2 linked regions of the Gemmobacter sp. 24YEA27 genome follow. The protein of the gene in region 2 interacts with the protein of the main gene of each other region in a pairwise test. Links are inferred from orthologs where the notes say so. Each region holds a gene or a part of one and is shown on either strand. Other genes may lie near its edges.

What was found.
Region 1: the proteins of mtgA (region 2) and QNO18_RS08780 interact in binary tests that used the Escherichia coli proteins (3 or more experiments, as listed by UniProt). The link is inferred for Gemmobacter sp. 24YEA27 from one-to-one orthologs.

Annotation. Positions count from the first base shown.
Region 1 is NZ_JASJPW010000001.1:1,763,731-1,773,738, reverse strand. Bases 435-3,288 are described here. They hold QNO18_RS08780 (penicillin-binding protein 2), read right to left. Parts: upstream 2,830-3,288; coding sequence 1,039-2,829; downstream 435-1,038. Other genes in these bases: QNO18_RS08775 (cell division protein FtsL), read right to left, coding at 2,833-3,198. Outside these bases: QNO18_RS08765 (division/cell wall cluster transcriptional repressor MraZ), read right to left, coding at 4,201-4,704; QNO18_RS08760 (Mrp/NBP35 family ATP-binding protein), read right to left, coding at 5,561-6,682; QNO18_RS08755 (DUF1127 domain-containing protein), read left to right, coding at 6,973-7,185; lepA (translation elongation factor 4), read right to left, coding at 7,908-9,707; QNO18_RS08745 (hypothetical protein), read left to right, coding at 9,816-10,008. UniProt on the Escherichia coli protein: Essential cell division protein that catalyzes cross-linking of the peptidoglycan cell wall at the division septum. Required for localization of FtsN.
Region 2 is NZ_JASJPW010000001.1:377,973-387,866, forward strand. Bases 2,275-5,014 are described here. They hold mtgA (monofunctional biosynthetic peptidoglycan transglycosylase), read left to right. Parts: upstream 2,275-3,126; coding sequence 3,127-3,903; downstream 3,904-5,014. Other genes in these bases: QNO18_RS01895 (hypothetical protein), read left to right, coding at 2,275-2,359; QNO18_RS01900 (hypothetical protein), read right to left, coding at 2,437-2,919; QNO18_RS01910 (glutathione S-transferase family protein), read left to right, coding at 3,990-4,655; queG (tRNA epoxyqueuosine(34) reductase QueG), read left to right, coding at 4,707-5,014. In the rest of the region: QNO18_RS01885 (hypothetical protein), read right to left, coding at 1-442; QNO18_RS01890 (hypothetical protein), read left to right, coding at 659-817; more of QNO18_RS01895, read left to right, coding at 896-2,274; more of queG, read left to right, coding at 5,015-5,765; QNO18_RS01920 (hypothetical protein), read left to right, coding at 5,886-6,065; QNO18_RS01925 (organic hydroperoxide resistance protein), read left to right, coding at 6,140-6,568; QNO18_RS01930 (glyoxalase superfamily protein), read left to right, coding at 6,781-7,221; QNO18_RS01935 (branched-chain amino acid aminotransferase), read right to left, coding at 7,445-8,311; QNO18_RS01940 (MarR family transcriptional regulator), read left to right, coding at 8,456-8,998; QNO18_RS01945 (response regulator), read left to right, coding at 9,023-9,736; QNO18_RS01950 (histone deacetylase family protein), read left to right, coding at 9,805-9,894. UniProt on the Escherichia coli protein: Peptidoglycan polymerase that catalyzes glycan chain elongation from lipid-linked precursors. May play a role in peptidoglycan assembly during cell division in collaboration with other cell division proteins.

The sequences.
Region 1 (10,008 bases), 1.4 Mb from region 2 along the record:
CCATCACACGATCCGGTTTCTCGCCGCAGGCGATCACAAGGCCCGCCGCGAGCGCAACATTTTCCGCCTGGAAGGAGCCGGTCAGGCTCAGCCGCGCCTGGAAGGGTTTGCCCTGCCACAAAAGCCGCAATTCCTGGCCCGTGGCATCGGGGCGGATCGCTTTTATCTGCAGATCGGGGAGCGGGCCGGTTTCGCCCCGCCCGACGCGCAGCACCGGCAGGCCGCGCGCTTCGGCAAGCTCGGCCATTTCCGGGCCATAAGCACCGTCGAGATTGATCACCGCCACCGCATCATCGGGAAGAAGCCGGGTGAAGAGACCGGCTTTCGCGGTAAAATAGGCCTCCATCGTGTGGTGATAGTCGAGATGGTCCTGGGTCAGATTGGTGAAGCCCGCCGCTTTCAGCCGCACGCCTTCGAGGCGGCGCTGGTCGAGCCCATGCGAGGAGGCCTCCATCACGGCATGGGTGATGCCGTCACCCGCCGCATCTGCGAGCATGGCATGCAGGGTCACCGGGTCGGGGGTTGTATGGGCGGATGGCGCCTGCCAGTCGCCTTCGACCCGGTCGTGCCGATATTGATCGCGGCATGTCCAAGCGCCTGCCAGATCTGACGGGTGAAGGTCGACACAGAGGTCTTCCCGTTGGTGCCGGTGACCGCCGCCATGACCGCAGGCTGCGCCCCCGACCAGAGCGCGGCGGCACGGGCAAGAGCCTCGCGGGGCTCGTCCACCACGACCAGCGCCACGTCAGTCAGGCCAATCGCTTCGGTCCCGATCAGCGCGCCCATCGGATCGGTGAGGATCGCGGTCGCCCCCTTTTCCAGCGCAGTCGCGATGAAGTCGGCGCCGTGGCGCAGGCTGCCTGGCAGCGCCGCAAAGAGGAAGCCAGGCCTGACCGCCCGGCTGTCAGCCGTGATCCCGGTCAGGACCGGATCCCTGCTTTGCCTTGCCTTCAGCCCCAGCCCCGAGAGCCGCTTTTCACCCGCCATATTTCACCCGTTCAGTTCGCTGCCGCTTGCAGCCGCAGCTCTGGCACCCGTTCAGTTTGCCGCTGCTGTTAGCGCAGCTCCGGTGATGGGTTCAACTATCGGCCTCACGTCAAGCAGCGGCGCGATGCGGCGGATCATCTCGGCGGTGACCGGCACAGAGGTCCAGCCGGCAGTGCGCAGCGGCCGTGGCCCCGACGTATCAGCGGGTTCATCCAGCGTCACAATCACCACATAGCGCGGGTTTGACGCCGGGAAGGTCGAGGCGAAAGTGTTGATGACCTTGTCCTTGTAATAGCCCCCGGATTTCTTGGGCTTGTCGGCGGTGCCGGTCTTGCCCGCGACCTCATAGCCTTTGACCTCGCCAAGGCTGGCCGTGCCATGGGTCACCACCGAGCGCAGCATCGAAACCGATTCCTTCGCGACCTTCTCGCTCATCACACGGATGCCCGAGGCGGGGCCCTTCTGTTTCAGGAGCGTCGGCTTGACATAAAGACCCCCATTCGCGATCGACGCATAGGCGGCCGCAAGATGCATCGGGCTTGCCGACATGCCATGGCCGTAAGAGGTGGTGATGGTCACGATCTCGGGCCAGCGCCTCGGGATCAGCGGCTTCGCGCCCGGGGCCTCGATCAGCTCGAGCGGCGTCGGGTCGAAGAAGCCAAGCGATTTCAGAAAGGCCTGCTGGCGCTGCGGCCCGATCATAAGTGCGATATGGGCGGTGCCGACGTTTGACGATTTCTCGATCACCTTGCGCACCGAGAGCATCGGGCCGTAATTCTTGCCCTCGAATTCCTTGATCCGGTGCTTGCCCCAGGTCATCGGCGCATTGGCATCGACCAGGGTGTCGGGCGTCACAAGGCCCAGCTCCATCGCCTGAGCGGCGGCAAAGATCTTAAAGGCAGACCCCAGCTCATACACCCCCTGCACCGCGCGGTTGAAGAGCGGGCTGTCCGAGGGTTCGTCATCCTTGCCCACCAGCGGCACCGGGCGGTCATTGGGGTCGAATGTCGGCGCCGAGGCCAGCGCGAGGATCTCACCCGTGCGCACATCCATCACAATCGCGGCGCCGCCGCGCGCATTCAGCATCGAAATCCCGGCGGAAAGCACCTCTTCGACCGTGGCCTGCACGGTAAGGTCAAGCGACAGCTCCAGCGGCTGACCGGCCTGGGCGGGATCGCGCAGTCGCGCATCCATTGCCTTTTCGATCCCGGCGGTACCGATCACTTCGGCGGAATGCACGCCTTCTGCGCCAAAGGAATAGCCGCCCAGCACATGCGCCGCGAGCGTGCCGTTCGGGTAAAGCCGCATCTCCCGCGGGCCAAACAAAAGCCCCGGATCGCCGATCTCATGCACCGCCTGCATCTGTTCGGGGCTGAGAACCTTCCTCACCCAGAGAAACCGGCGCCCGTCGGTGAAACGGCGTTCCAGGTCTTCGGCCTTCAGATCGGGAAAGATCTCGGCCAGTTTGCGCGCCGAGCCTTTGGGATCGACCATGTCTTTCGGATGCGCGTAAAGCGCCGAAGTGGTCATATTGGTCGCAAGGATGCGCCCATTTCTGTCCGTGATATCGGCGCGTTGCGCGACAATCTCGGCCCCCGGCGCCGACGCCACCGGCTCGACCGGCTCAGAGGCCGCAAGATGGCCCATCCGGACCCCGATGGTCAGATAGGCGCAGCCGAAGGCCAGAGCGAGCAGACCCAGCCGGGCCGACGCGCGCGGCTGGCTTTTGTCGCGGATCACCTCATGGCGGCGTTCGAGATTCTCGCGCTCGATCAGATCGGGGTTTTCACCGTTCTGGCGCGCCTCAAGGATACGGGCAAGCGGGCGGAGGGGTGTGCGCATGGATCAGAGCCCCTCTTCTGCTGTGGCCGAGGTGATCCGGATCGCGCCGACGCCGTCGGGCAGTTCGATCGCGGGGATCTCGGGCACCGGATAGGCGACGCTTGCCGTGGAGCCGAACTGACCCGGTTCCATCGGCATCAGCGGCACGCGTTCGAAATTCAGCGAAACCAGATCCCGCAACCGGTCGGGCCGGTTCAGCCAGGCCCATTCCGCCTTTTGCACCGACAGACCCTCGCGCAGGCTGGCAATCTGGCGCTGCAGCCCCCGGACCTCACGCAGCACTTCCTGGGTGGCGTAGTTTTCGCGATACGCCCAGAAGCCAAGGGCGATCACAGACAGGAAGGTAAAAACGTAAAGCACGGGGCGCATGTCAGGACCGTCCTTTTTGCGAGTTACGGGTCACATGAAACCGGGGAAGCCCGAGCGCCGCCGGATCGGCGGCCAGGGCCGGCGCATCCGTGCGAATGCCGATGCGAAGCTTCGCAGACCGCGCGCGCGGATTGGCGGCAAGTTCTTCGTCATCGGGGCCGATGGCCTTCTTCGACGCAAGCCGAAAGCGCGGGGTGACAGCATCCCGCGCCGGCGCATAGCGGTTGGCAGCGGGTTCGGCGCCGGAGGCCTGCTGGAAGAACCGCTTGACGATGCGGTCTTCGAGGCTGTGGAAGGTCACCACCGCCAGCCGCCCGCCGGGTTTCAGGATGCGCTCTGCCGCCGCCAGGCCTTCGGCCAGCTGGTCGAATTCGGCATTCACCGCGATGCGGATCGCCTGGAAACTGCGGGTCGCCGGATGGCTTTCGCCGAATTTGGGGCGCGGCAACTGTTTCGCCACCACCTCGGCCAATTGCAATGTGGTGGTGAAAGGGCTGGTCTCACGCGCGGCCACAATCGCGCGCGCGATGCGGCGCGAGGCACGTTCTTCACCGTAATTATAAAGAATATCCGCGAGATATTCCTCGCCTGCGGTATTCACCAGATCGGCAGCCGATGGCCCGTCCTGGCTCATCCGCATGTCAAGCGGGCCGTCTTTCTGAAAGGAAAACCCGCGCTCTGCCTCGTCAATCTGCATCGACGACACGCCGATATCAAGGACGACCCCATCCGCCGCCTCACCGGCCAGAGTATCCAGATCTGAAAACGTGCCCTGCGCCAGCGCGATGCGCCCGCCGAACTCCGGCAGCCAGGACGCCGCCATCTGATGCGCCAGCGGATCGCGGTCGATGCCCAGCACCCGCGACGCTCCCGCGCCGATCAGGCCCTTTGCATAGCCCCCTGCCCGAACGTGCCATCAATCCAGAAGCCTTCGACCGGGGCTGACGCCGCAAGCAAGGGCCTGAGGAGCACCGGGATATGCGGTGCGCTTCCTGCCATCGCTTACACTCCGTCATGCGGCAGGAGCGAGAGGAGATCCGCGCCATCGGGCAGGTCGAGATCGATCTCTTCCTGTGCCGCCATTTCCGTATCATAGGTATCGCGCAGCCAGATCTGGAACGTGTCCAGCGCGCCCGCAAAACAGGCCTCGCCGGCATCGGTCAGGCCGATCCGCTCGCGCACCTTCTGCGGCAGCACGAGACGGCCATCATCATCGATTTCAACGGTCTGCGAGAGGGTGATGTAGTTGCGCTCAAGCGCCTTGCGCTGCGGCGTACCGGGGGCGAGCCTGCGGATCTTGTCTTCCATCACGGCCATCTGCCCGACGGAATAGCATTCGACATAGGCCTGGCCGGCGCGGCCACCATAGACCATCACAACACGCGGGCGCGAGGTCCCTGCCCCGGCATCGCCGGCTTCCAGAATACGGCGAAAAGGCGCCGGGATCGAAACCCGCGCCTTTGCATCTACCTTCTGGTAGAACTCGCCTCTGAATGCCTCAGCCATTGCTTTGTGCCGGCCCTTGTTGCGTCAGTTTTCGCGTTTGTCCCTGAGCCTTGCGGCCCGATGAAATGCGCCTTGCGGCGGTGGTCTTCTGGCCCGTCGGCCGAAATCTCATGGTCCAGAAATGAAATGGGCGGATCGGACTGCTGCCACTGTCCGATCCGCCTCTGTCCCATCGCTGGGCGTCCAGCTACGCGCGCCACCTGGGGGAGATGTCTGCTCGCTCGCGCGCCGGATCTCTGTCGTCCGATGAAAGGGTTTGCCTGTATGAGCTGCCTTTTTTCGCCTTTGTTCGGGGTCTTCGTCCGCCCCTGACGTCTTTGTTTGCCCGTCTCATCTTCCGTGCCCTCAACATGCCTGGGATTTCATGGTCTGACAAGGGAAATGTTGGACCATGATGGCAATATCTTGTCCGGGATGGGATGGGAAAACAGGATATTGTGGCCCTCACGCCTCATCACGACACTATATCTATGGCTCTCGTTTGCGTTACTGTCGATATATTGGAGAAACCAGCCAAACCCATGTAATCCCGGAGGGTCGAAGTTTTTTCAGGATCAGGGCGCAACCTCCGCAAAAGGCAGCGCATCATTGCCGATCACATACACGCAGCACCCCTCTCAATCCCGGAGATTCACCCGTCTGAGGTGAAATCATCTCTTCAGTTCCATGAAATTCCATGTCGATTGATTCGGAGACCCGCAGTTCCATCCCATCCCATCCCTGAGCCGCCTGCGCGCCCCGGCGGCGATCAGAGGGGGCCAGTGAAGCAAAACCCCGCCACCGGGGATGGGTGGCGGGGTTTTCAGGGCTCAGGGATCGGCGCGGCGCAGGGGGCGCCTGCCGGTGACAGGGGCCGTCAGGCCATATTGCCGTCGATCAGGCGCCGCGCGAGACGGTCATAGGCCTCGGCCAGCGGACCATCGCCGGTGGCAATCGGCGCGCCGGCATCGCCCGCCACCCGCACATCCAGCGCCAGTGGCAGCTCGCCGAGGAAGGGGATGTTCAGGCGCTGCGCTTCGGCAGGGACGCCGCCATGGCCAAAGATATGCGCCTCATGGCCGCAATTGGGGCAGATATAAGAGGACATGTTCTCGATCAGGCCAAGGATCGGCGTTTTCAGCTTGTTGAACATATCGATGGCCTTCAGAGCGTCGATCAGCGCCACATCCTGCGGCGTCGAGACCACCAGCGCGCCGGTCAGCTGCACGCGCTGCGACAACGACAGCTGCACGTCACCCGTGCCGGGCGGCAGGTCGATCAGAAGGATATCCAGCTCGCCCCAGGCCACCTGGGACAAAAGCTGCTGGATCGCCCCCATCAGCATCGGGCCGCGCCAGACCACCGCCTCGCCCTCTTTCAGCAAAAGCCCCATCGACATCATGGTCACGCCATGCGCGACCACCGGCTCGATGATCTTGCCATCGACGGAAGACGGGCGTTTCGAGACCCCCATCATCCGCGCCTGGCTCGGCCCGTATATATCTGCGTCCAGCAGGCCCACGCGCCGCCCCTGTTTCGCCAGTGCCACCGCAAGGTTCGAGCTGACCGTCGACTTGCCGACGCCGCCCTTGCCCGAGCCGATCGCGATAATACGGTCGATCCCCGAGAGCTTTTGCGGCCCGCCCTGCTGCGGCGTCGGATGACCGCCGATCTTCAGACTGGGCGGCTCGCCCGCCGCGCCCGAGCTGCGCACCACCGGCCCCGCAGGTTTCGGGGCCGCTTTCGCCGCCGGGCCATGCGCCGTCATCACCACCTGGACCGAGGTGATCCCCGGCAGCGCCTTCAGCGCCGCCTCAGCCGCCGCCTGGACCGGCGCGAGCGCCCGCGCCTGGTCTGCGCTTTCCGCCTCGATGACGAAGCGCACCACGCCACCATCTACCGAGAGCGCGCGAATCAAATCGCGCGACACCAGGGTGCCGCCCCCTGGCAGGGCAATCCCCGCCAGAATCTCCGTTACCGCTTCACGCGTGGCTGTCATCGCTCTCTCCGGACAAATCGCTGGCTGAGACTCGGCAGTTTTTGCGAAAAGGGCAAGGGGCGGAGAAATATCTGTTCGCAGACTGCCTGATCTTTAACCATATCTGTTCATATCAATGACATAGCCCCGAAAACAGCCATGCGATTGCTGCATGGCAGCATTGCCGGGCCGTCTATTGTGCAAACGCAGAAAAACCCGCATGTTAGCGACAACGGAAAGCAACAGACCGGCACGAAGATCCGCCAAACCTGGCAAGACCACCGCCGATCCTGACGCAAAGGCTTGATGAAATGGCATATGTGAACACCTCCCGCGCCGCTTTGGCCCGGCCCTCTCTCTTCGGCGATGTTGTCGAGGCCCTGCGCAACGCAATCGCACGTCGTAAACTCTACTCGCGGACCCTTGAAGAGCTTCGTTCGCTCTCGGATCGTGATCTGTCGGATCTGGGCCTGTCCCGCGCCATGATCACCGAAGTTGCCCGCGAAGCCGCTTACGGCAAATAAGTTTCCCGCTCCGGATCCCCTCCTCCTCCCTTGATCCGGCGTGAAAATGGCGCCGCCGCCCTCCTCCCAGGTGGCGCCAGCTTTTAAAGGGCAGCAATGCCCGCTCCATTCGGTGGCCCACTCCTCCTCCCTCGGGCCTTCGAACCAGCGGCGGCCCCCTCCTCCTCCCTGGGGTCGCCGCATCAGATACCGGCCTGCAGCGCGCTTATGCGCCGGGCCAGACGAGTTCGGAGCCCCTCTCCTCCTCCCTTGGGGCCTCCGGAAACAGCAGCGGCTCCCCTCCTCCTCCCTGGAGCCGCTGCGCAAAATAGTGGCCCCTCGTCCTTGTGACGCCCGGGCCAGACGAGTTCGGAGCCCCTCTCCTCCTCCCTGGGGTCTCCGGAAAGCGCGGCGGCTCCTCTCCTCCTCCCCGGAGCCGCTGCGCCCTCCCAATAGGGCACAGGCCTGTGCCTGGTGTCCGATCGGTTCGGCGGCGCTCTCCTCCTCCCTTGCGCCACCGGAACTTGCGGCGGTCCCTCTCCTCCTCCCTCGGGACCGCCGCCCTCCCCTCCCTTTTTCACCGTTAAAGATGCCAGGGCCGGGCCAAGGCGCTCAGGGCCGGGCCAAGGGACTGGCGCGCAGCGGAACAAACCGGTTGCAGCATTGGCCAGTTTCGGCGGGCCAGAATCAAAAAGGCCGGCGCAAGTGCCGGCCTTTTTGATTCTGAACGGACAAGCTGCCCGTCAATTGTCCATCTTGAGCGCCTGGATGAAGGCGGTCTGCGGAATCTCGACCTTGCCGAACTGCCGCATCTTCTTTTTGCCTTCCTTCTGCTTGTCCAGAAGCTTGCGTTTGCGCGTCGCGTCGCCGCCATAGCATTTCGCGGTCACGTCCTTGCGCATCGCCGAGAGGGTTTCGCGCGCAATCACCCTTGCGCCAATCGCCGCCTGGATCGGGATCTTGAACATATGGCGCGGGATCAGCTCTTTCAGCTTTTCGACCATCACCCGGCCCCGCGCCTCGGCGCGGTCACGGTGAACCATCATCGCCAGCGCATCCACCGGTTCTTCATTCACCATGATCGACATTTTCACGAGATTGTCCTCGCGATATTCCGACAGGCTATAGTCAAAGGAGGCATAGCCCTTGGTCACCGATTTCAGCCGGTCATAAAAGTCGAACACCACTTCTGCCAGCGGCAGGTCATATTCGACCATGGCGCGCGGCCCGGCATAGGTCAGGTTCAGCTGGATACCGCGACGGTCCTGGCAAAGCTTAAGGATATCGCCGAGATATTCATCCGGCACCATGATCGTCGCCTTGATGCGCGGCTCTTCGATATGGTCGATATAGGTCAGGTCGGGCATATCGGCGGGGTTGTGCAGATCGCGCACCTCGCCGTCTTTCATATGCAGCTTGAACACCACGCTCGGCGCGGTGGTGATCAGATCGAGATCGAATTCACGCTCCAGCCGCTCGCGGATCACTTCAAGGTGCAAAAGACCAAGGAAGCCGCAGCGGAAGCCAAAGCCAAGGGCCGCCGAGGTCTCCATCTCATAGCTGAAGGACGCATCATTCAGCGCGAGTTTTTCAATTGCATCGCGCAGCGCCTCGAAATCGGCGGCATCGACCGGGAAGAGGCCGCAGAACACCACCGGCTGTGCGGGTTTGAAGCCCGGCAGCGGCGTCTCGCAGCCCTTCCTCTCATGGGTGACGGTGTCGCCGACACGGGTGTCGCGTACCTGTTTGATGGAGGCCGTGAAAACGCCGATCTCACCTGGCCCGAGCTCGGCAATATCTTTCATCTTCGGCGTCAGCACGGCGAGGCGGTCAATCGGATAAACCGCATTGGTCTGCATCATCCGGATGCGTTCGCCCTTTTTGATCACACCATCCATCACGCGGATCATCACGACAACGCCGAGATAGCTGTCATACCAGCTGTCAACCAGCATCGCCTTCAGGGGCGCATCGCGGTCACCTTTCGGCGCCGGCAGGCGCTGAACAATCGCTTCCAGAACATCCGGGATACCAAGGCCCGATTTCGCCGAAATCGGAATCGCGTCTGACGCATCCAGCCCGATCACGTCTTCGATATTGGCCTTCACCCGGTCCGGGTCGGCGGCGGGCAGGTCGATCTTGTTCAGGACCGGCACGATTTCATGCCCGGCATCCAGCGCCTGATAGACATTCGCAAGCGTCTGCGCTTCGACGCCCTGCGAGGCGTCCACCACCAGCAGCGACCCCTCAACCGCCCGCATCGAGCGCGAGACCTCATAGGCGAAGTCCACATGGCCGGGGGTGTCGATCAGGTTCAGGATATAGGTTTTCCCATCCTTCGCCGGATATTCGATCCGGACGGAGTTCGCCTTGATCGTGATGCCGCGCTCGCGCTCGATATCCATCGAGTCGAGGATCTGCGCCTTCATGTCACGCTCGGCCACCGTGCCGGTCATCTGGATAAGCCGGTCGGCGAGCGTGGATTTCCCGTGGTCGATATGGGCGACGATGGAGAAATTGCGGATGTGATCAAGTTGGGTCATGGCAGCGGGATATAGCGGGATCCGTGAGAGCCGGGAAGAGGGGCAAGCAGACTGGAAGCTGCGATTTTCATAGTTTACCTTCGTCCGTGAAGTAAGAAGACGGGCAGAATGCGGAAACCTGGTAAGAAAGCGCTGCTCCGGGGCCTCGCGGCGGGCGGGATCGGACTGACAGTGGCGGGGCTTTATGCCTGGTGGAAGATTCGCGACGCCTTTCCCGGGTTTGCGGTTCTGTTTCTGACTATGGCGCCCGGGCCCGCGACCGTCGCGCTGCTGAGCGGGATCAGCGATGACGAACTCGCCT
Region 2 (9,894 bases):
GCACGGGACACAAAGCCGCGCAGCCTTGCCACCCCAGCGGATCGGGGTTGGATCGTGCCTCGGTCAGGGGGGTGAGATTTGCCGCGATCCGGGCCTCGGCGGCGCCACAGATCGCAATCATCTGGTCAAAGCTTTGCCGCGCCATCTGGCCCAAGGTGAACACGCCAGGATGTTCAAGGAGAATCGCGTCAAACCCCGCTATTCCCAAACCGGCCAGCGCCTCGCGGATCTGGCGCGCAAGGTCAGAGCCCGATTTAACACTGGGCAGGATCAACACCCTTGCGCCGCAGGCCTTCTGCGGCGGCGCCAGTTCCAGCCCGGTAAAACCCTTCTCGCCGATCTGTCCCAGGTCGGAACCATAGGCCTTGCGCCAGATCGCCGGCAGCACCGCAGAGATCGCGTGCCTCGCCTCCCCATCGGCTATTGCCGCACCATGCAGCACGAGACCCGGATCCTGCCCGAGGTGACGCCTACCACCGGCGTCACTTATGCGGTGCCGGTGCTCCCCTGGGCTGCGGGGGGGTGCCTGATATCGACCTGATCTCGACCGTCGGACAGGATCACGTCGATGTCGTGATCCTGTCGAAGAAGACGATCCGGGACATCGCGATCTTTACCCCGAAGAGCTGGTGATGCGCCCGAAACGGACGATGATGAAATGACATTCCTGCTGGCGGATGCGTCGAAATTGGGCTTTACCGCGCTGAACTATGTGACTGATCTGACCGAATTCGACCTGATCCTGGTGGCGCGAAACGTGCCGGAGGCCAGCCTTCATCGACAGCGCGACGGCGGGGCAAATGTCGGGCTGGTCTGACAGGCCTTTATCCCGCCAAAGCGCTTGATCCCGAAGCACTTGCCAGGTGTTATTGCGCTGTCCGGAACGGAGAGCGCGATGCAAGACAAACTGATCCCGACCCATTTGCCTGCCGCCCTGCTATGCGGCCTCCTCCTGTCAGCGCCCCTCGCGACCCATGCAGCCGAGATCTCGCTCATTGACCCCGCCTTGCGCGATGCGGCGGGGCTGGTATCGGGCAGCTGCAGCCTTCGCCTGAAAGGCGGGATCGAACCGGGAGATGCCGGCCGGCTTGAGGCCATTCTCGAAGATGACAGCATCGAGCGCGGACGCCCGACCAGTCTGCTGTCCGGGACCGGGGCCGAGGGCCAGGTGCTTTGCCTCAACAGCGCCGGAGGCGATGCCTCTGAGGCGCTGGCACTGGCGAAGGTGATCCGCGACAGCGCGCTTGCGACCGTGGTGCCGGATGGCGCGGAGTGTTTCGGCGCCTGCGCAGTCGCGTTCATGGCCGGGTCAGTTGCCTCCTCGAATTCGGGGGGCGGCGCGCGGATGCCAATGCGGGCGCTCCATACCGGGGGAAGGCTGGGCTTTCTGGCGCCCGATTTGCCCGATGGCAATGCCGTGCTGGACTATATGGCCGGGCTGACCGACCTGTTTTCCGGCATCGACAGCTATACGCCCACCGCCCGGTTCCATCCGCAGCTCATGGTCGGGATGCTCTCGCATCGTGATCCGGCCCATCCCTATATGATCAACACCACCGGCAAGGCCGGCCTCTATGACATCCGGCTTGCCGGAGTGCCGCCCATCGAGACCGATGAGGCCACCTGGATGCGCGCCTGCAACAATCTCTCGCTGCAGGCCAGGGGCTGGCAGGACGCGACCGATCCGGATCTGAGTTCCTGGGCCTGGCAGGTCAATCTGCCCGAAGAGGGCTATGAGCCCGAAGCCCGCCTGCCCCCCGCGACCTGGGACCTGCCGGTCGGGGGCGCGGATGAGACAGCGCCGCCCTTCTTCCGTGAAGTTCTGTCGCGGCATCACCAATGCCTGTTCTACCATGATGCCCCGGCCACGCCGCCCTATACCGCCTGGTTTGAACGGGTGAGCGAAGATTCGATGCCGCAGTACCGCCTGTTCGATCTCTGGCAGACGCTGCCGCATTACACGCCGCTGGCCGAATTGCGGGCTATGGCACGGGTGGAGCCCGCCGATTTCCGCACGCTTTACGCCAATCCGCCGGTGGACGCGCCCCATCCTGACCTGCCCGGGGTCGAGGCTTTCGCGCCCGGGCACTCGGTGCTCCTGGAAAGCGAAGAGGGACGTATTGCCTATTGGCTTGGCGAAAATGGCGCCGGCAGGGCCTATGCCTCAGGCGCGCCCGCCGCCGGTTTCCGCTACCGGATTGAGGCGGATCAGTTTTGTGTGACCCGCGAGGCGGCGGCCGAAACCTGTGGCCGGATCGTCAGCGCTGAGGATGGCGGGGCGCTTCTGAGAACCGCGACAGAGGATCTTACGATCCTCTGGATGCGGCCCGGCGATATCGGCCCGCTGTCGGCAAACTGACAGCCAGGCGTCGCGCATTTCACGACCATCGCAGGTTCAGGGAGAAACCCGGGGGCAGTCACGCCCCCGGGGCAGAATTACGGAGCCGGTGCGTCAGGCGGGGTCACCTCTGCCGGAGCATCCGGTGCCGCAGCTGGCCTGTCTTGCCCCTGGCCGGATTTGTCACGTTTAAAACCGGCCCCGCCTTTTTCGCGATCTTTGCCCCGATCCTTGCCATGGGCTTTATGGTGCTCACCGCCCCGGCCCTTTGCATGATCGCGGTCTTTGCCGGGGCCCGCTGCCGGGGTCGCGGCCAGCTTTTCGGCCAGCGGCGTGATCGCCTCGACACAGGCGGCAATTGCGGTCTCGCCACATTGTACGCTGATGGTCCGCCCGGCCCCGAAATCGAGCCGGATCATCGGAGCCCGCGCAAAGCGCGCGCCGTGACCGGAGCCGGGGCCTGCCCCCTGGTCAGCATTTTGCGCCGGGGCCGGCCCTGTAGCCTCCTGGGAAAACGCGCTCAGCGGCATCAGGGCAAGGGCACCGGCCAGCGCGGCCGGAAGAAGCTTAAGTCCTGCCATGGGAGATACTCCTTTTCATGGTCTGTTCGTTCTGGATCACGACTGTTCCACGCCCTGCCCAGGGGTTTCCGTCGGCAAGGCACCTGCGGGGCGGGAAGCGCCAGGCGGCGATCCGCCGGGCTCAGACGGCAACGCCCCGATCTGCTCCGCAGGCGCGGTGTGCCGCGCGACTTGACGCATGGCCTCTGACCAGGTCATTGCAGGATCATGTCGGACGAGATCGTTGAGCAGCCCGAGGAAAAGAAGCCGGTGGTCCGAAAACCACGGAAAAAACCCGCGGCAGGCGCGACGGGCGCTAAAAGCACGCGGCGGCGCGGGGCGTTTGCGCAGCTCCGGCGTTGGGCGCTGCGGGCGGTTCTTGGCGTCGTGGGCTTCTTCCTTGTGCTGATCATTCTGTTCAGCTTCCTGCCGCCGCCGATCAATATCTATCAGATGCAGGAAAAATGGCGGCTTGGCGCGATTGACCGGCAATGGGTGTCCTGGGACGAGATCGCGCCGGTGATGGGCCGTGCGGCCGTGGCGGCAGAAGATGCGAATTTCTGCAACCACTGGGGCTTTGACATGACCGCGATCCGGGACGCGATCAATTCGGGATCGAACCGGGGTGCATCCACCATCACGCAGCAGGTGGCGAAGAATGTCTTCCTCTGGCATGACCGCTCATACGCCCGCAAAGCCGCCGAAGCCGCGCTCACCCCGGTGATCGAGCTTTTCTGGTCGAAAGAGCGCATCCTCGAAGTCTATCTGAACGTGGCCGAATTCGACGAGGGCGTGTTCGGGGTCCAGGCGGCGGCGCGGCATTATTTCGGGGTCGATGCGAAAAACCTGTCAGCCTTGCAGGCGGCACGGCTGGCAGCGGTGCTGCCGGATCCGAAACGCCGCTCGGCCTCGAAACCCTCGGCTTTTGTGCGCAAAAGGACCGCCTCGATCATATCAGGCGCCGATACGATCCGCGCCGATGGCCGCGCCGGCTGTTTTCAGTAGCGCGCTTTTGCCGCTCTGACCGGTGCCGGGATTGATCGCCAGGCCCGCAGGGTCTAGGACAGGGGGAGTTTGCGGGCAGTAACCAGATGAACCGTCTTTATCACGTCCCCCTTTCCCCCTTTTGTCGCAAGGTGCGGCTGACCTTGGCCGAGAAGAAAATCGAGGTCGAGCTGGTCGAGGAACGCTACTGGGAACAGGGCCAGGATTTCCTGCGGCGCAATCCGGCGGGGAAAGTGCCGATTCTGCGGCTGAACGGGCGACTTCTGAGCGAAAGCCAGGCGATTTGCGAATATATCGACGAGACGGTTCTGGTGCCGCCGCTGGTGCCGAGGGATCCCGAACTGCGCTATGAGATGCGCAGGCTCTGTACCTGGTTTGACGACAAGTTCCATCACGAAGTGACGTCCAAGCTGCTTTACGAGCGGGTGAACAAGAAGCTGACGAAAGAGGGCTATCCGGATTCGAAGAATGTGAAATCCGGGTCGAGCAAGATCAAGTATCACCTTGATTATATGGCCTGGCTGCTGGACCGGCGGTCCTGGCTGGCCGGAGATGTGATGACGCTGGCGGATCTGACGGCGGCGGCGCATCTGTCGAGCCTTGATTATATCTCGGATGTCGACTGGCACCGGCATGAGGTGGTCAAGGACTGGTACGCCAAGATCAAGTCGCGCCCGTCCTTCCGGACGCTGCTGGCGGATCAGGTGCCGGGTTTCCCGCCGCCCCGGCAATATACCGATCTGGATTTCTGAAGCTGGCCGGGTGGGGGCCAGCCCCCACACCCCCGGAGTATTTGAGCCAGGATGAAAAGCAACAATCCCCTCCCTTTGAAGGAGCGGCTGCGGGAGCAGGCGCTGGCAGAGGGATTCTCGAAAATGGGGATCTGCGCGCCGGATGCGGTGCCGGGAACGGCGGCGCGGCTGAGGGAATTTCTGGAAGCCGGGCGACATGGGTCCATGGGCTGGATGGCAGAGCGCGAGCACTGGCGGGGCGCGCCCGGGGCGCTCTGGCCGGAAGCGCGATCGGTGATCATGCTGGCGGAGGTCTATACGCCTGAAGAAGATCCGCGCGCGGTGCTGGAACAGCGCGACCGGGCGGCAATCTCGGTCTATGCCCAGGGCAAGGATTACCATGATCTGGTCAAGCGGCGGCTGAAACGGCTGGGGCGCTGGCTGCTGGACCAAACGGCGGGCGAGGAGATCAAGGTTTTCGTCGATACCGCGCCGGTGATGGAGAAGCCACTGGCCGAGGCGGCGGGTCTGGGCTGGCAAGGGAAACATACGAACCTCCTCAGCCGCGATCTGGGGAACTGGTTCTTTCTCGGCTCGATCTTCACCACGCTTGATCTGCCGAAAGATGCCGCAGAGGTCTCGCATTGCGGCTCCTGCCGGGCCTGTCTGTCCGCCTGCCCTACCGATGCCTTTCCCGCGCCCTATCAGCTGGATGCGCGGCGCTGCATTTCCTATCTGACCATCGAGCATAAGGGTCCGGTGGACGAAGACTTGCGCGCCCGGATGGGCAACCGGATCTATGGCTGCGATGATTGTCTTGCCGCCTGCCCCTGGAACAAATTCGCGCAGCAGGCCAAAGAGATCGGCTATCAGCCGAAGGTCGGGGCACCAGAACTCGCCGAGCTTGCGACGCTGGATGATGCCGGATTTCGCGCGCGCTTTGCCGGCAGCCCGATCAAGCGGATCGGCCGCGACCGTTTCATCCGCAACGTGCTTTACGCCATCGGCAATTCGGCAGACGCTGGCCTCGCCAGCGCCGCCGGGGCGCTGTGTGCGGACCCGGATCCGGTCGTTGCCGATGCGGCGAGATGGGCCCTGAGCCGGCTGACCAATTCCGGGCCCGGCCGCTGACCAGGCCGGAACCGGCCGGATGGGGTGAGGCTCGCGGAAAACGCCTGATTGCAGGCTTGGGATATAAGGCGGCCTGTGCCAGACTGCCTGCGGTAACGCAGCACATGTGAGGAGGACGTTATGAGCAGGCATCTTGCCGACAAACGCACAGCCACCACCGGCGCGAGGGTCAAGGCCTTTCTGAACATCGCCCGCAGCAAGGGCGAGACCGGGCGCGACACATTCCACAAGCCGCGCGAGGGCGCCGGCCCCGCCCGGATGCAGCAATTCCTGCGGATCGCACGCGGCCGCACGGTCTGAGCCCCATTCGGATGACCAGGCGCTCGGATGCCCCGGCCCGGCCATAAGCACCGGGCCATTTCAAAGGAGTGAGCATGTCTGTCGACGTGAAATACAAGACTTCGGCCAAAGCCACGGGCGGCGGCCGCAACGGGGTGGCAGGGCTCGAGAACGGCCAGCTCACCGTCACCATGGCCAGCCCGAAAGAACTGGGCGGATCGGGTCTCGGGCATAATCCCGAAGAGCTGTTCGCCACCGGCTATGCCGCCTGCTATCTGGGTGCGATGCGCTTTGCAGCCGGGTCCGAAAAGCTGGGAACGGTGCCGGATACGGCAACCGTGAAGGCAGAGGTCGGGATTGGCCCGCGTTCGGACGGGGGATTTGGCCTGAAGGTGACGCTGACGGTCAGCCTGCCGGGCCTGGAGCGCGACGTGGCCGAAAAGATCGTCGAGCGCGGGCATTTCATCTGCCCCTATTCCAATGCGACCCGGGGCAATATCGAGGTCGAAACCGTTCTGGCCTGAGCCGGTCGGAACGGATCGGGCCGGATCCGGCTTGACGATGACAGCATCTGCACCTATCTGGGCGGCAGGGTTCCGGTCCCTGCCGCCTGCAGGCTTTTCGCCACGGTGAAACCGGAAAGACCGATCCGCCGCTTCTGTTTCAGGCCGGGTTCGATGGCAATGCAGGCTCCATCCCAGATCTCCCGGCGCTCTGAATAAGGATGCCAAGGCAGATGGAACACAGAGTTTCTGCAATACCAGGCCTCGAAGAGGCAAAGACGCAGGCGAAAGCCCTGCGCAGTGAACTGGCCCGCCAGGGTCAGGAGATCAGCCATTCCGCCGCGCTGGAACTGGTGGCAAAGGCGCATGGCTTTCACGACTGGAACACGCTTCATGCAAGGGCCGGCAACCGGCCACAGCCGCCGGTGCGACTGGGAGACATCACTGCCGGGCGCTATCTGGGTCAGGATTTCCTCGCCGAGGTGATCGGGGTCACGGCGCTGTCCGAGGGCCGTTATGAGGTCGAGTTGCAGCTGGATCAGGCGGTCGATGTGGTGACATTCGACAGTTTCTCGAATTTCCGCAGCCGGATCCGCAAAGTGGTCGATGCCTCGGGGCGATCATTTGACCGCACCTCAGACGGAGCGCCGCATCTGGTCCTGCGCGCGCCTTAAACACGACAGCCTCGGATTGCAGAACGCAGCTCGGGTCACCAGATTCACGCGCCGCAATATGCCGTTGCCCCCTATGCGTGTCTCTGTATCTGAAATCCCCGGTGAAACGCTGATCTTACAGCGCAAGGCGGTCCTGCGCGCCATGGCAAGGGTCTGTCGCGACGGACCAAACAAAAGCGGCGGAGCAAATGCTCCGCCGCTTTCCATTTCATGATGCCAGGCATTACGCGCGGACGTGGCGCTCATAGGTTTCCGCGATGTCGCGGGCGATAGCACCGACTTCGAATTTAAAGCCGCCAATCTCACCGACCGGGGTGACCTCGGCGGCGGTGCCGGTCAGCCAGCATTGTTCGAAATCGGCAAGCTCGGTCGGCATGATATGGCGCTCATGCACGGTGAGGCCCTTTTCCTTCAGCAGACCGATCACCGTCTGGCGGGTGATGCCATTCAGGAAGCAATCGGGCAGCGGCGTATGCACTTCGCCATCTTTGACGAAGAAGATATTCGCGCCGGTCGCCTCGGCGACATAGCCGCGGTAATCCATCATCAGCGCGTCCGAGCAGCCCTTGGCCTGGGCTGCGTGTTTCGACATCGTGCAGATCATGTAAAGACCTGCGGCCTTGGCGGCGGAGGGGATCGTCGCCGGATCCGGGCGGCGCCATTTCGAGATGTCGAGCTTCGCGCCCTTCATCTTGGCGTCGCCGTAATAGGCACCCCACTCCCAGCCCGCGATCACCAGGCGCACCGGGTTGCCGACAGCCGAGACACCCATCTCATCGCCCGCGCCCCGGAAGGCAATCGCGCGCACATAGGCATCGGTCCAGCCATTCGCCTTCAGCATTTCGTATTTGGCGGCCTCGATTTCCTGCACCGAATACGGGATCTCCATATCGAGGAGTTCCGCCGATTTGCGCAGCCGCATCGAATGCTCGACACCTTTGAAAATCTTGCCATTATAGCAACGCTCGCCCTCGAAAACCGAGGATGCGTAATGGAGCGCATGGGTCAGGACGTGGACATTCGCCTCACGCCAGGGGACGAGCTTTCCGTCCATCCAGATCCAGCCATCACGATCGTCATATGCCGCCATATCCCGGCCCTCCATTTTTACGAAAGTTGCGCGACACCCATGCTGCAAGTGCATTATCTTGCGCCAACCTGTCGACTCGCTACGCTTCATGACTTGGAAAGTCAACAAGGCTGACGTAAGTTGTCCTGAAATAGGAGGCTGACCATGTCTCAATTTTCTGGGTCTCAATTTTCTGGATCTCAACTTTCTGGCACCGCTCCGGGTGGCGGCGGCGAGAACCTGCTCTTCCTGACCGATGAGCAGCTGCGCAAAGGCATCGAGGCGATGTTCTTCGCCTATCGCGGCTTTACCGCCGATCCGGACCGGATCCTCGAGACGATGGATTATGGCCGCGCCCATCACCGGGCGGTGCATTTCATCCATCGCAGCCCGGGGACAACGGTGTCGAACCTGCTGGGGATCCTTGGCGTGACCAAGCAAAGCCTGAACCGGGTGCTGCGCAGCCTGATCGATGACGGCCATGTCCGCAGCGAAAAGGGCCGCCGCGACGGGCGCGAGCGGCATCTTTTCCTGACCGAAAAGGGCGAGGCAATGGAGAAAAGCCTGTCGGATGCGCAACGTGCGCGGATGCGGGCAGCGTACCGCGCGGCGGGGCCGGTGGCGGTGCAGGGCTTCCGGCAGGTGCTTGAGGCAATGATGGACCCGGGCCTGCGCGACTATTACAACCGTCTGAGAGATGGCGCCTGAGGCGTTGCAAAGGGAGAGCGACGCATGACTGGAGCCGCGCAGCATCTGGCGGATATTCACCTTCTCGTGGTCGATGACGACGAGCGGATCCGGGTCCTGTTGCAGAAATTCCTCGTGCGCAGCGGCTATATGGTTACTGTGGCAAAGGATGCAGCCCAGGCGCGGCGGCTGCTGGCCGGGCTGGAATTCGACATGCTGATCCTTGATGTGATGATGCCCGATGAGGATGGCATCGCGCTGACCCGCGATCTGCGCAAAAAGACCTCGGTGCCGATCCTTCTCCTGACCGCACGGGGCGAGACGGCGAACCGGATCGAGGGGCTGGAGGCGGGGGCGGATGATTACCTCGCCAAGCCCTTCGAGCCGAAGGAGCTTTTGTTGCGGGTGGCCGCGATCCTGCGCCGGGTGCCGCAGGTGAGCGAGGCCGATCAGCCGCCAAAAATGCTGCATATGGGCCAGGTGCGCTATGATATGGACCGGGGCGAATTGTGGCGGGGGCCCGAACTGGTGCGGCTGACGGCAACCGAGGCCGCTTTGATGCGGCTGTTTGCGGCAAGCGCAAATGAGGCGATCTCGCGCGAGCGGCTGGTCCTCGACATGGGCCGCGAGGAAGAGGCGCAGGAACGGGCGGTCGATGTGCAGATCACCCGGCTCAGGCGCAAGATCGAGGATGATCCCAAGGTGCCGCGCTATTTGCAGACGGTACGGGGCGAGGGCTATATGCTGGCGCCAGACTGAGGCGGCCGAACGCGGGGGGCCTGCCCCCGCACCCGCCGAAGTATTTAGGTCAGGAGGAAGGGGCATTGATGCTGGTTTTCTCAGATGGTGCTTTCGCGCGGCATCTGGTGCCTGAGGGGCATCCGGAGCGGCCGGAGCGGATGGCTGCAGTCGCGCGG